One region of the Allobosea sp. 05T438 genome, then DNA from elsewhere that is predicted to be linked to it. Evidence: predicted binding sites of a transcription regulator. Region 1 holds the regulator's gene; each other region holds the start of a gene.

What was found. Region 1 encodes LexA, which represses DNA repair genes until DNA is damaged. Its sites were predicted from a motif close to TGTTCNNNNTGTGTTCNG; they were not measured.
Region 2: AC1DIN_RS18415 (helicase-related protein) is a predicted target of LexA. The motif match lies at 1,882-1,899, and genes of this name have one in related genera.
Region 3: recA (recombinase RecA) is a predicted target of LexA. The motif match lies at 1,714-1,731, and genes of this name have one in related genera.

The regions. Positions count from the first base shown of each region.
Region 1 covers NZ_JBFTKQ010000005.1:144,734-148,009, reverse strand. Annotated here, with positions in the region: gene AC1DIN_RS13285 (ComEC/Rec2 family competence protein) at 1-1,661, shown strand, start outside; gene lexA (transcriptional repressor LexA) at 1,655-2,365, opposite strand; gene AC1DIN_RS13275 (molybdopterin molybdotransferase MoeA) at 2,550-3,276, opposite strand, start outside.
Region 2 covers NZ_JBFTKQ010000009.1:62,748-66,023, reverse strand. Annotated here, with positions in the region: gene AC1DIN_RS18415 (helicase-related protein) at 1-1,828, opposite strand, end outside; gene AC1DIN_RS18410 (MerR family transcriptional regulator) at 2,109-2,528, opposite strand; gene AC1DIN_RS18405 (KpsF/GutQ family sugar-phosphate isomerase) at 2,722-3,276, opposite strand, start outside.
Region 3 covers NZ_JBFTKQ010000001.1:234,216-237,491, reverse strand. Annotated here, with positions in the region: gene alaS (alanine--tRNA ligase) at 1-357, opposite strand, end outside; gene recA (recombinase RecA) at 545-1,591, opposite strand; gene AC1DIN_RS01185 (MFS transporter) at 1,916-3,229, shown strand.

The DNA.
Region 1 (3,276 bases):
CCGGGCCGGCACGGGCCGGCGGCTACGATTTCGGTCGCGATGCCTTCTTCCGGGGCATTGGCGCAGTCGGCAGCATCGCGGGCAAGATTGCCCTGGTGCCATCGCCGCATCCGATGCCGACGCGTCTTGCCGTCGATGTCGCCATCGACAGGGCGCGCAATGCCTTGACCCAACGCATCGCGGAAGGCGGTGGCGGACAGGGTGGAGCGGTCGCCGCCGCCCTCGTTACGGGAAAGCGCGGGCTGATCACCGAGGCAACGAACAACGACCTGCGCGCCGCCGGCATCTACCACATCGTTTCGATCTCCGGCCTGCACATGGTGCTCGCCGCCGGGACGATCTTCTGGCTGGTGCGCGCCCTGCTGGCGCTCTCCCAGACCGCCGCGCTGCGCTGGCCGATCAAGAAGATCGCAGCGGCCGCAGCGATGTTCGGCGCGACCGCCTACTGCATCTTCTCGGGCAGCGATGTCGCGACCGAGCGCTCGCTGATCATGACGCTGGTGATGCTCGGCGCGATCCTTGTCGATCGTGCGGCGCTGAGCATGCGCAATCTCGCGCTTGCGGCCATGATCGTGCTCCTGCGCGAGCCGGAGGCCTTGCTCGGGCCGAGCTTCCAGATGTCCTTCGGAGCCGTCGCGGCATTGATCGCCTTTGCCGAACGCTGGGAGAGCCGAAAGCGCTCCCAGCCGCCGCCCAGCTTGCCGTGGCCGCTTGGGCCGGTCTGGGCCGCGGCACTCGGCATCGTCGTCACCACGTTGCTGGCAACGGCCGCGACAGCGCCCTTCGGCGCCTATCATTTTCAGACCTTCAATCCCTTCGGCCTGCTCGGCAATGCGATGGCGCTGCCCTTCGTCTCGCTCTTCGTCATGCCGGCGGCCGTCTTCGGCGTGCTGGCTTACCCCTTCGGACTGGACTGGCCCGCCTGGGCGCTGATGGGGCTGGCTTCCGATGTCGTGCTCAAGGTGGCGCACTGGGTCGCAAGCATCGACCATTCCACGGTGATGATCGCAGCCTTCGGGCCGGCGGTGCTGACCTGCTTCGTGCTGGCGCTGCTGTGGCTGACGCTCTGGACCACGCCCTGGCGCTGGCTGGCGGCGCTGCCGCTCCTGCTCGGCGTGGCCATCGCCGGCAAGCCGGAGCGGCCGGAAATCCTGATCGAACGCGACGGTTCGGGGCTGGCGGTGCGGGGCCCGGATGGCCGCCTCGCGATTGCGGGCAAGCCGAGCCGTTTCGTGCTGCAGCAATGGCTCGCTGCTGATGGCGATCGCCGTTCGCCGGACGATCCGACGCTGCGGGCCGGCATTAGCTGCGATGCGCTCGGCTGCGTCGCACGGACGCCGGATCAGCGCACCGTTTCCTACACGCGCGACAGGTTGGCGCTTATCGAGGACTGCATGCGGGCTGACCTCGTCGTCACCGCCATCCCCTGGAGCGGAACCTGCAAGGCACGGCTGATCGAGCGAATGGCGTTATCGCGCGACGGCGCGACTTCGCTCTATCGAACAGGATCGGGGTGGAGCAGCCATGTCTCGGAGCAGAACGCTGCCGACCGCCCTTGGAGCCGCCGCCGTGAGCAGCGCCCTGCGCAAGCCTCGACAGCGCCTCCGAGTGTGACACCGGCTTCCGCCGACGGCGAAGCCGAGGTCGAGCGCCTTCAGTAGCGCCGCATCAGATTGACGAGGCGGCCCTGGATCTTGACCCGGTCCGGCCCGAGCACGCGCGTCTCATAGGCAGGGTTCGCGGCTTCGAGCGCGATCGAGGAGCCGCGCTTGCGCAGCCGCTTCAGCGTCGCTTCCTCATCATCGATCAGCGCCACGACGATGTCGCCGGTATTGGCCGAATCCTGCTTGCGGATGATGACGGTGTCGCCGTCGAGGATGCCGGCTTCGACCATCGAGTCACCACGCACTTCCAGCGCGTAATGCTCGCCGGAGCCGAGCATGTCGGGCGGCAGCGAGACGGTGTGGCTACGGTTCTGGATCGCCGAGATCGGCGTGCCGGCGGCGATGCGGCCCATGACCGGGATCGCGATGGAGGAGCGGCTGTCCTCATCGGACGCAGGGCGTGGCTTGGTGAGATTCGGCTGCGAGCCGAGGCCGCCCTGGACGACCGCAGGGTTGAAACGCTGCCGCTGCTGCGGGGCGCCGAGCCCGTCGGGCATCTTGATGATCTCGAGCGCACGCGCCCGGTTGGGCAGGCGACGGATGAAGCCGCGCTCCTCTAGCGCCATGATCAGCCGGTGGATGCCCGACTTGGAGCGCAGATCGAGCGCATCCTTCATCTCGTCGAAGGAGGGCGGCACCCCGCTCTCACGCAAGCGTTCCTGAATGAAGCGCAGGAGTTCGTGTTGCTTGCGTGTCAGCATGATCCCCGCCGGCCTTCTCGAAGGCTAGATTCGAAACAAAGCAGGAACACCATACGCGTTCCACTTGTGTTCCGCAAGCGGGCTCCGGCATCGAAGCGAACAGTGGAATCCACTTTTCGGGCAGATCCGATGCGATAACCCTATACAGATCGCTACGATCGCGTCCGACAGGATGAGCGGTGATCTAGCGCAGCGGCAGGATGCGGCAGATGTCGCCTTTTTTTGCCGGCGCGGCATGGGCAGGCCGGATCGTCAATGCCTGCGCCCGTGCCAGCGTGCCGAGCATCGAGGAATCCTGCCGGTCGAAGGGCGTCGCCACCCAGCCATCCGGCGTCAGTGCGAGCTCCGAGCGCAGATAGTCCTCGCGCTCGTCATTGGCCGGCATGTCACGGCCGAGGCGGGCGGGGATGCTGCGGTCGCGGTCGGCCTCCCCAATGCCGAGCAGAGCCTCGATCAGCGGCAGGACAAAGAGATGGCCGCAGACGATCGAGGAGACCGGGTTTCCGGGCAAGCCGACCACGACCATGCGGCCGAGTCGGCCGGTCATCATGGGTTTGCCCGGCCGCATCGCGATCTTCCAGAAGCCGAGCGACATGCCGGCCCGCGTCAGCGCCTCCTGCACGAGGTCATGCGCGCCGACCGAGGCCCCGCCGAGCGTGACGAGGACGTCGGCGTCGGCGTCCCGCGCCTGGCCGATCTTGGCCGCGAGGTCGGCGTGGTCGTCGCGGGCGATGCCGAGATCGAGAACGGCACCGCCGGCCTTCTCGACCAGTGCAGCGAGCGAGAAGGAGTTCGAGGCGACGATCTGGTCGCGCCCGACCGGCTCGCCCGGAGCCACCAACTCGTCGCCAGTGGCAAGGATCGCGACGCGCGGCTTGCGCCGGACGGGCAAGGTCGGATGTCCCATCGCG
Region 2 (3,276 bases), on a different contig from region 1:
CCTGCTCACGCGCAGGACCGGACAGATGCTCCTCAACCAGCAGGCGCAGGCGCGGCTCCAGCACCTTCTCGCCGGCAACCAGGCGCGCCACCGGCTCGCCGGTCCAGCGCACCAGCCCGTCATGCGACAGCACGAAGGCATCGTCGCCCGCCAGCACGACGCGCGCCGCTCGCGATTCGATCTCGGCGCCTAGCGCCTTCATCGCCGCCAGGTTCAGAGCCTTGACCTCGGCCCCACCCGCTTTCGGGTCCGCTGTGAAGCGGAAGCCCTGCAGCATTCCCACGTGCTGGCCCTCAACGAGCACGTCGCCCGTCGCGGTGACCTCAGCCTCCAACATCGCATTCTCCCGCAAGCGGCGCATCAGCACGCTGGTGCGCCGATCGACAAATCGGCTAGCGAGACGCTCGTGCAGAGCGTCCGACAGCTTGTCCTCTACAAGACGAGCCATCCCCTGCCAATGCTCTGGATCAGGCAACCAGTCAGGACGATTGGCAACATAGGTCCAAGTCCTCACCTGCGCGATCCTGGCGGAGAGCGTATCGATCTCGCCATCGGTGCGGTCGAGCGAGGCGAGTTGCACCGCATACCAGTCGGCATCGAGCCGGCCATGGCGCATCAGCCTGAGATACAGCGTCGTCGCGAGATCGGCGTGCTGCATCGGCGAGATCTTGCGATAATCGGGGAGGCCGCAGACCTCCCAGAGCCGCTCGACCGCAGCACGCCCATGCGCCAGCGACGCGACATCCGGGTCCCTCGACAGCACCTCCAGCGTCGTCATGTCCTCGGCGATCAGCGCCCTGGTCAGGCCGGGTTCCGAGGGCTGGATGTTGAGCGTGCCGGTGAGGCCGGCGATCGAGCGCAGGTCCAGGTCGGAATTGCGCCACTGCATCTGGCGCACCGGCTCGAAGCGATGATTCTCGATCGCCTCGACCAATTCCGCGTCGAAGGGCGGGCAGCGCCCGCTGGTGCCGAAGGTGCCGTCGCGCAGATGCCGCCCGGCGCGACCGGCGATCTGGCCGAATTCGGCCGGATTGAGCTTGCGGTAGTGATGCCCGTCGAACTTTCTGTCCGCCGCGAAGGCGATGTGATTGACGTCGAGATTGAGCCCCATGCCGATCGCGTCGGTGGCGACGAGATAATCGACGTCGCCGGACTGGTAGATCTCGACCTGCGCGTTGCGGGTGCGTGGGCTGAGCGCGCCGAGCACGACGGCCGCCCCGCCCTTCTGCCGGCGAATCAGCTCGGCGATGGCGTAGACCTCCTCGACCGAGAAGGCGACGATGGCCGAGCGCGGCGGCAGCCGGGTGATCTTGCGGTCGCCGGCGAAGGTCAGGCTGGACAGGCGCGGGCGCGAGACGACGTTGACGCCGGGGATGAGCTGCTCGATCAGCGGGCGCACCGTGCCCGCGCCGATCAGCATGGTCTCGGCCCGGCCGCGGCGGTTGAGCAGCCGATCGGTGAAGACATGACCGCGGTCGAGGTCGGAAGCGAGCTGGACTTCGTCGATCGCGACGAAATCGACCGCGAGGTCGCGCGGCATCGCCTCGACCGTGCAGACCCAGAAGCGCGGCCGCTCCGGCTTGATCTTCTCCTCACCGGTGACGAGGGCGACAGCCTCGGGGCCGACCTTGTCGACCACGCGCTGGTAGACCTCGCGCGCCAGCAATCGCAGCGGCAGCCCGATCATTCCCGTCGGGTGAGCGACCATGCGCTCGATGGCGAGATGGGTCTTGCCGGTATTGGTGGGGCCGAGCACCGCCGTCACACCATGGGCGCGGACGGCGGGCGGCAGCGAACGAAACGGAAGCAAGGCGACGGAGCCGATCATCTCGCCCGCCCATGCGGGCGGGAGCGTGGACGGGAATCAGGAACGAGCCTGGCGAGAACGACTCTGGAACGAAGCGAGGCCGAATCGCGGACGCCGGCAGAATCGGGATTTGTTCCCCTTTCGGGGCTGTCCTCCCTTCGGCATGGGCCATCCCGGCATAGCGCGCCCTCCTGCAGAACCGTCGTGGCGGCGGCGCGAAAGGCCGCTCGGCACGATTCCTATTTAAGTCCTTCCGCCCCTGAAACGAGAGGCAATCGACATTTTCGCCCGCTGCCCCACTTCAATGGCGCGCGTGGCTACACTGCCCATGATCGGCCAGCGCCTCGATGATCGCGCAGTCGCTGGCGGCGACGCCACCAGAGCAGGTGGTCGCGATCCGTTCCAGCTCCTTCTCCAGCGAACGCAATTTCGCAATCTTGTCCCGCACCTCTTCAAGGTGCGAAACCGAGATCGCATGCGCCTCGTCGCAGGCGATGCCGGGCGTATCGGAGAGTCTGAGCAGCGTGCGGATATTGTCGACGGCGAAGCCGAGATCCCGCGCATGCTTGATGAAGGCAAGCCGTTCGGCATGGCGCCGGCCGTAGCGGCGCTGATTGCCCTCGGACCGCTCCGGCGGCGGCAGGAGTCCGACCTGCTCGTAATAGCGGATCGTCTCGACCTTGACCCCGGTGCGTTCCGCCAACATGCCGATCGGCATCACGCGTTCGAGCTTGTCCGTCACGGCCATGGCGTCACCTCTAAAGCTGTAGTCTCTACAGCTTTAGATAGGTCGCAGCGTGCCCGTGGCAAGAGCATTTCGCGCGAAACGAACCGCACCGTCATTCCCGGGCGGAACGAAGCGCAGGACCCGAGAATCGCGGACAGGACAAAGCTCCGCAGTCCCCGCGCGGGGACTACGCCACGCCCATCGCCAGCAGGTCGTGGACGTGGACCAGCCCGACCGGCCGCTCCTGCTCATCGACCACGATCAGCGCGGTGATCCGCATGCGGTTGACCAGCTCCAGCGCCTCGACGGCGAGCGTATCGAGCCCGATGCGCCGCGGGTTGGCGGTCATGATATCGCGTGCGCGCAGCGAGCCGCCGCCGCCCATCGCGGCCTTGCGGCGCAGATCGCCATCGGTGACGACGCCGGCGAGCTTGCCGTCCAGATCCATCACCACGGCGCAGCCGAAACTCTTCGCCGAGATCATCGCGATGACGTCCGGCAGCAGCGTGTCGAGCCCGATCAGCGGCAGATCGGCGCCGCGATGCATGATGCTCTCGACGGTCTTGAGCTGGGCGCCGAGCTTGCCGCCGGGGTGATAGACGAAAAAGTCCTGCCGCGAGAAGCCGCGCGCTTCCAGCAGCGCCACCGCCAGCGCGTCGCCGAGCGCGATCTGCATCGTTGTCGAGGTGGTGGGAGCGAGCCCGTTCGGGCAGGCTTCCGTCGCCTTGGGCAGGACCAGCGC
Region 3 (3,276 bases), on a different contig from region 1:
GCCGAACTCGCGCGTGACCAGGGTCCAGGCGTGGTGGATCGCCTGCTCCTTGAAATAATCGCCGAAGGAGAAGTTACCCAGCATCTCGAAGAATGTGTGGTGGCGCGCGGTGTAGCCGACATTGTCGAGGTCGTTGTGCTTGCCGCCGGCGCGCACGCATTTCTGGGCGGTGGTGGCACGGGAATAGGGACGCTTCTCCTGCCCGGTGAAGACGTTCTTGAACTGCACCATGCCCGAATTGGCGAACATCAGCGTCGGGTCGTTGCGCGGCACGAGCGGGCTCGACGGCACGACTTCATGGCCGTTGGACTTGAAGTAGTCGAGGAAGGTCGACCTGATATCGTTGACGCCGCTCATCGCTGTTTGCGCTCTGAATCTTGGGCAGGAGACCGGGCGCGCCCGGCGGGAAGGTCCGGTTCTAGTCAGGCGGCTCGCCGCTGTCCAGAAAGCTTGATGCAGCGCACATCTGGCAAGGCCTTATTCTCAAACGAAAAGGGCGGCCCGAAGGCCGCCCTTGCATCGTTCAGTGCCGGAGCGCTCAGGCTCAGGCTTCCCCCTCGTCGAGATCGTCGTCGGTGGGGTTCGCCTGATCTAGGATGCGGTCGGCGACGAGGCCCGAGTTCTGTCGGATCGTGGCCTCGATCTTCGCGGCGAGATCGGGGTTGTTCTTGAGGAAGGTCTTGGCGTTCTCGCGGCCCTGGCCGAGGCGCTGGCTGTCGAAGGAGAACCAGGCGCCGGATTTCTCGACCATGCCGGCCTTGACGCCGAGATCGATCAATTCGCCGACCTTCGAGATGCCCTCACCGAACATGATGTCGAACTCGACCTGCTTGAAGGGCGGCGCGACCTTGTTCTTGACGACCTTGACGCGAACCTGGTTGCCGGTCGCCTCGTCGCGCTCCTTGAGCGTCGAGACGCGGCGGATGTCGAGGCGCACCGAGGCGTAGAACTTCAGCGCGTTGCCGCCGGTGGTGGTCTCCGGCGAGCCGTACATCACGCCGATCTTCATGCGGATCTGGTTGATGAAGATCACCATGCAGTTCGAGCGCGAGATCGAGGCTGTGAGCTTGCGCAGCGCCTGGCTCATCAGGCGGGCCTGCAGACCGGGCTGGACCTCGCCCATCTCGCCCTCGATCTCGGCGCGCGGGGTCAGCGCGGCGACGGAGTCGATGACGAGCACGTCGATCGCGCCGGAGCGGACGAGGGTGTCGGTGATCTCGAGCGCCTGCTCGCCGGTATCGGGCTGGGAGATCAGCAGGTCGTCGAGATTGACGCCAAGCTTGCGGGCGTAGACGGGGTCAAGCGCATGCTCGGCGTCGACGAAGGCGCAGACACCGCCCTTCTTCTGCGCCTCGGCGATGGTGTGGAGCGCGAGCGTGGTCTTGCCCGAGGATTCCGGCCCGTAGATCTCGATGATACGCCCCTTCGGCAGACCGCCGACGCCGAGCGCGACGTCGAGCCCGAGCGAGCCCGTCGAGATCGTCTCGATCTCGATCGACTGCGGGTTCTTGCCGAGCCGCATGATCGAACCCTTGCCGAAGGCGCGTTCGATCTGGGAGAGCGCTGCATCGAGCGCCTTGGCTTTGTCCATCGAGGAGCCTTCCACGAGTCTGAGATTAGCCTGATTCACGGTTCGGGCTCCTTATGACAGGGCTAAGGGGACATCTCAATCAGTCTTGACAGGAGAATGATCACTCTTTGTTCCTGTCAGCAAGTTCTTTTTTTGTTCCAGATGTCAGCTTGTGGCAGGAGTGGCTTTTTATGTCTCTGGTCATGCTATTTTATTGGTCTGAGTTTCGTTGAGCCGTTATTGCATGCGCTATGCGCATACCAAGGCGCTGCGTTCCCCATCCCGGCGCCTGCTGTTTCCTGTTATTGCGCCGGGAATCTCCATTTGTTTTCGAAAGTTGCCAACGTGTCCTCCGCCCCCGCCCAAACGGCCCCGAACTCGCCGCGCCGTATCCTGCTGGCCAGCCTGATCGGCACGACGATCGAGTTCTTCGACTTCTACATCTATGCGACGGCTGCGGTGATCGTGTTCCCGAAGCTGTTCTTCCCGGGCGGCGATCCTACCTCCGCGATGCTCCAGTCCTTCGCGACCTTCGCGATCGCCTTCTTCGCGCGGCCGATCGGCGCCGCCATCTTCGGCCATTTCGGCGATCGGATCGGCCGCAAGGCGACGCTCGTCGCGGCGCTGATGACGATGGGGCTCTCGACCGTCGCCATCGGCATGCTGCCGACCTATGCCGCCGTCGGCGTACTCGCGCCGCTGCTGCTGGCGCTCTGCCGGCTCGGGCAGGGGCTGGGACTCGGCGGCGAGTGGGGCGGAGCGGTGCTGCTGGCGACCGAGAACGCCCCTCCGGGCAAGTCAGCCTGGTATGGCATGTTCCCGCAGCTCGGCGCGCCCGTGGGGTTCATCCTTGCGACTGGCAGCTTCCTTGCGCTCGATGCGCTCCTGACCGACGAGCAGTTCTTCAGCTTCGGCTGGCGTATCCCGTTCATCGCCAGCGCGCTGCTGGTCTTCATGGGGCTCTATGTCCGCCTTCGCATCAGCGAGACCCCGGCCTTCCGCAAGGCGATGGACAAGCACGAGCGGGTGCGCGTGCCCTTCATCAGCATCTTCGCCGAACACAAGCTCGCGCTGCTCTGCGGCACCTTCGCGGCGCTCGCGACCTTCGTGCTGTTCTACCTGATGACCGTGTTCTCGCTGAGCTGGGGCACGACCAAGCTCGGCTTCTCGCGCGACCAGTTCCTGCCGCTGCAGATGATCGGCGTCGTGTTCTTCGGCTTGACCATCCCGGTCTCGGCCGTGCTCGCCGATCGCTTCGGCCGGCGCCAGACCCTCCTGGCGACGACGCTCGGCATTGCCATCTTCGGCTTCTTGCTGGCGCCGCTCTTCGGCTCTGGCAGCACGCTCGGTGTGCTCGCCTTCTTCGTCGTCGGGCTGTCGCTGATGGGCTTCACCTACGGACCGCTCGGCACGGCGCTGGCCGAGATGTTCCCGACGGCCGTGCGCTACACGGGCGCCTCGCTCACCTTCAACCTGGGTGGGATCGTCGGCGCCTCGCTCGCTCCTTACGTGGCGACCTGGCTCGCGACCGAGAAGGGCCTGCCCTTCGTCGGTTACTATCTCAGCCTCTCGGCCATGGTGACAATGCTGGCGCTGATCGGGGTGGGTGCGCTGGCTTCGCGCCAGGACGATGAGGCCGGCGCGGTTCCGGCGCGCTGAAGCCCGCTTCGCGTCATGGTCGGGCTTGTCCCGACCATCCACACGTC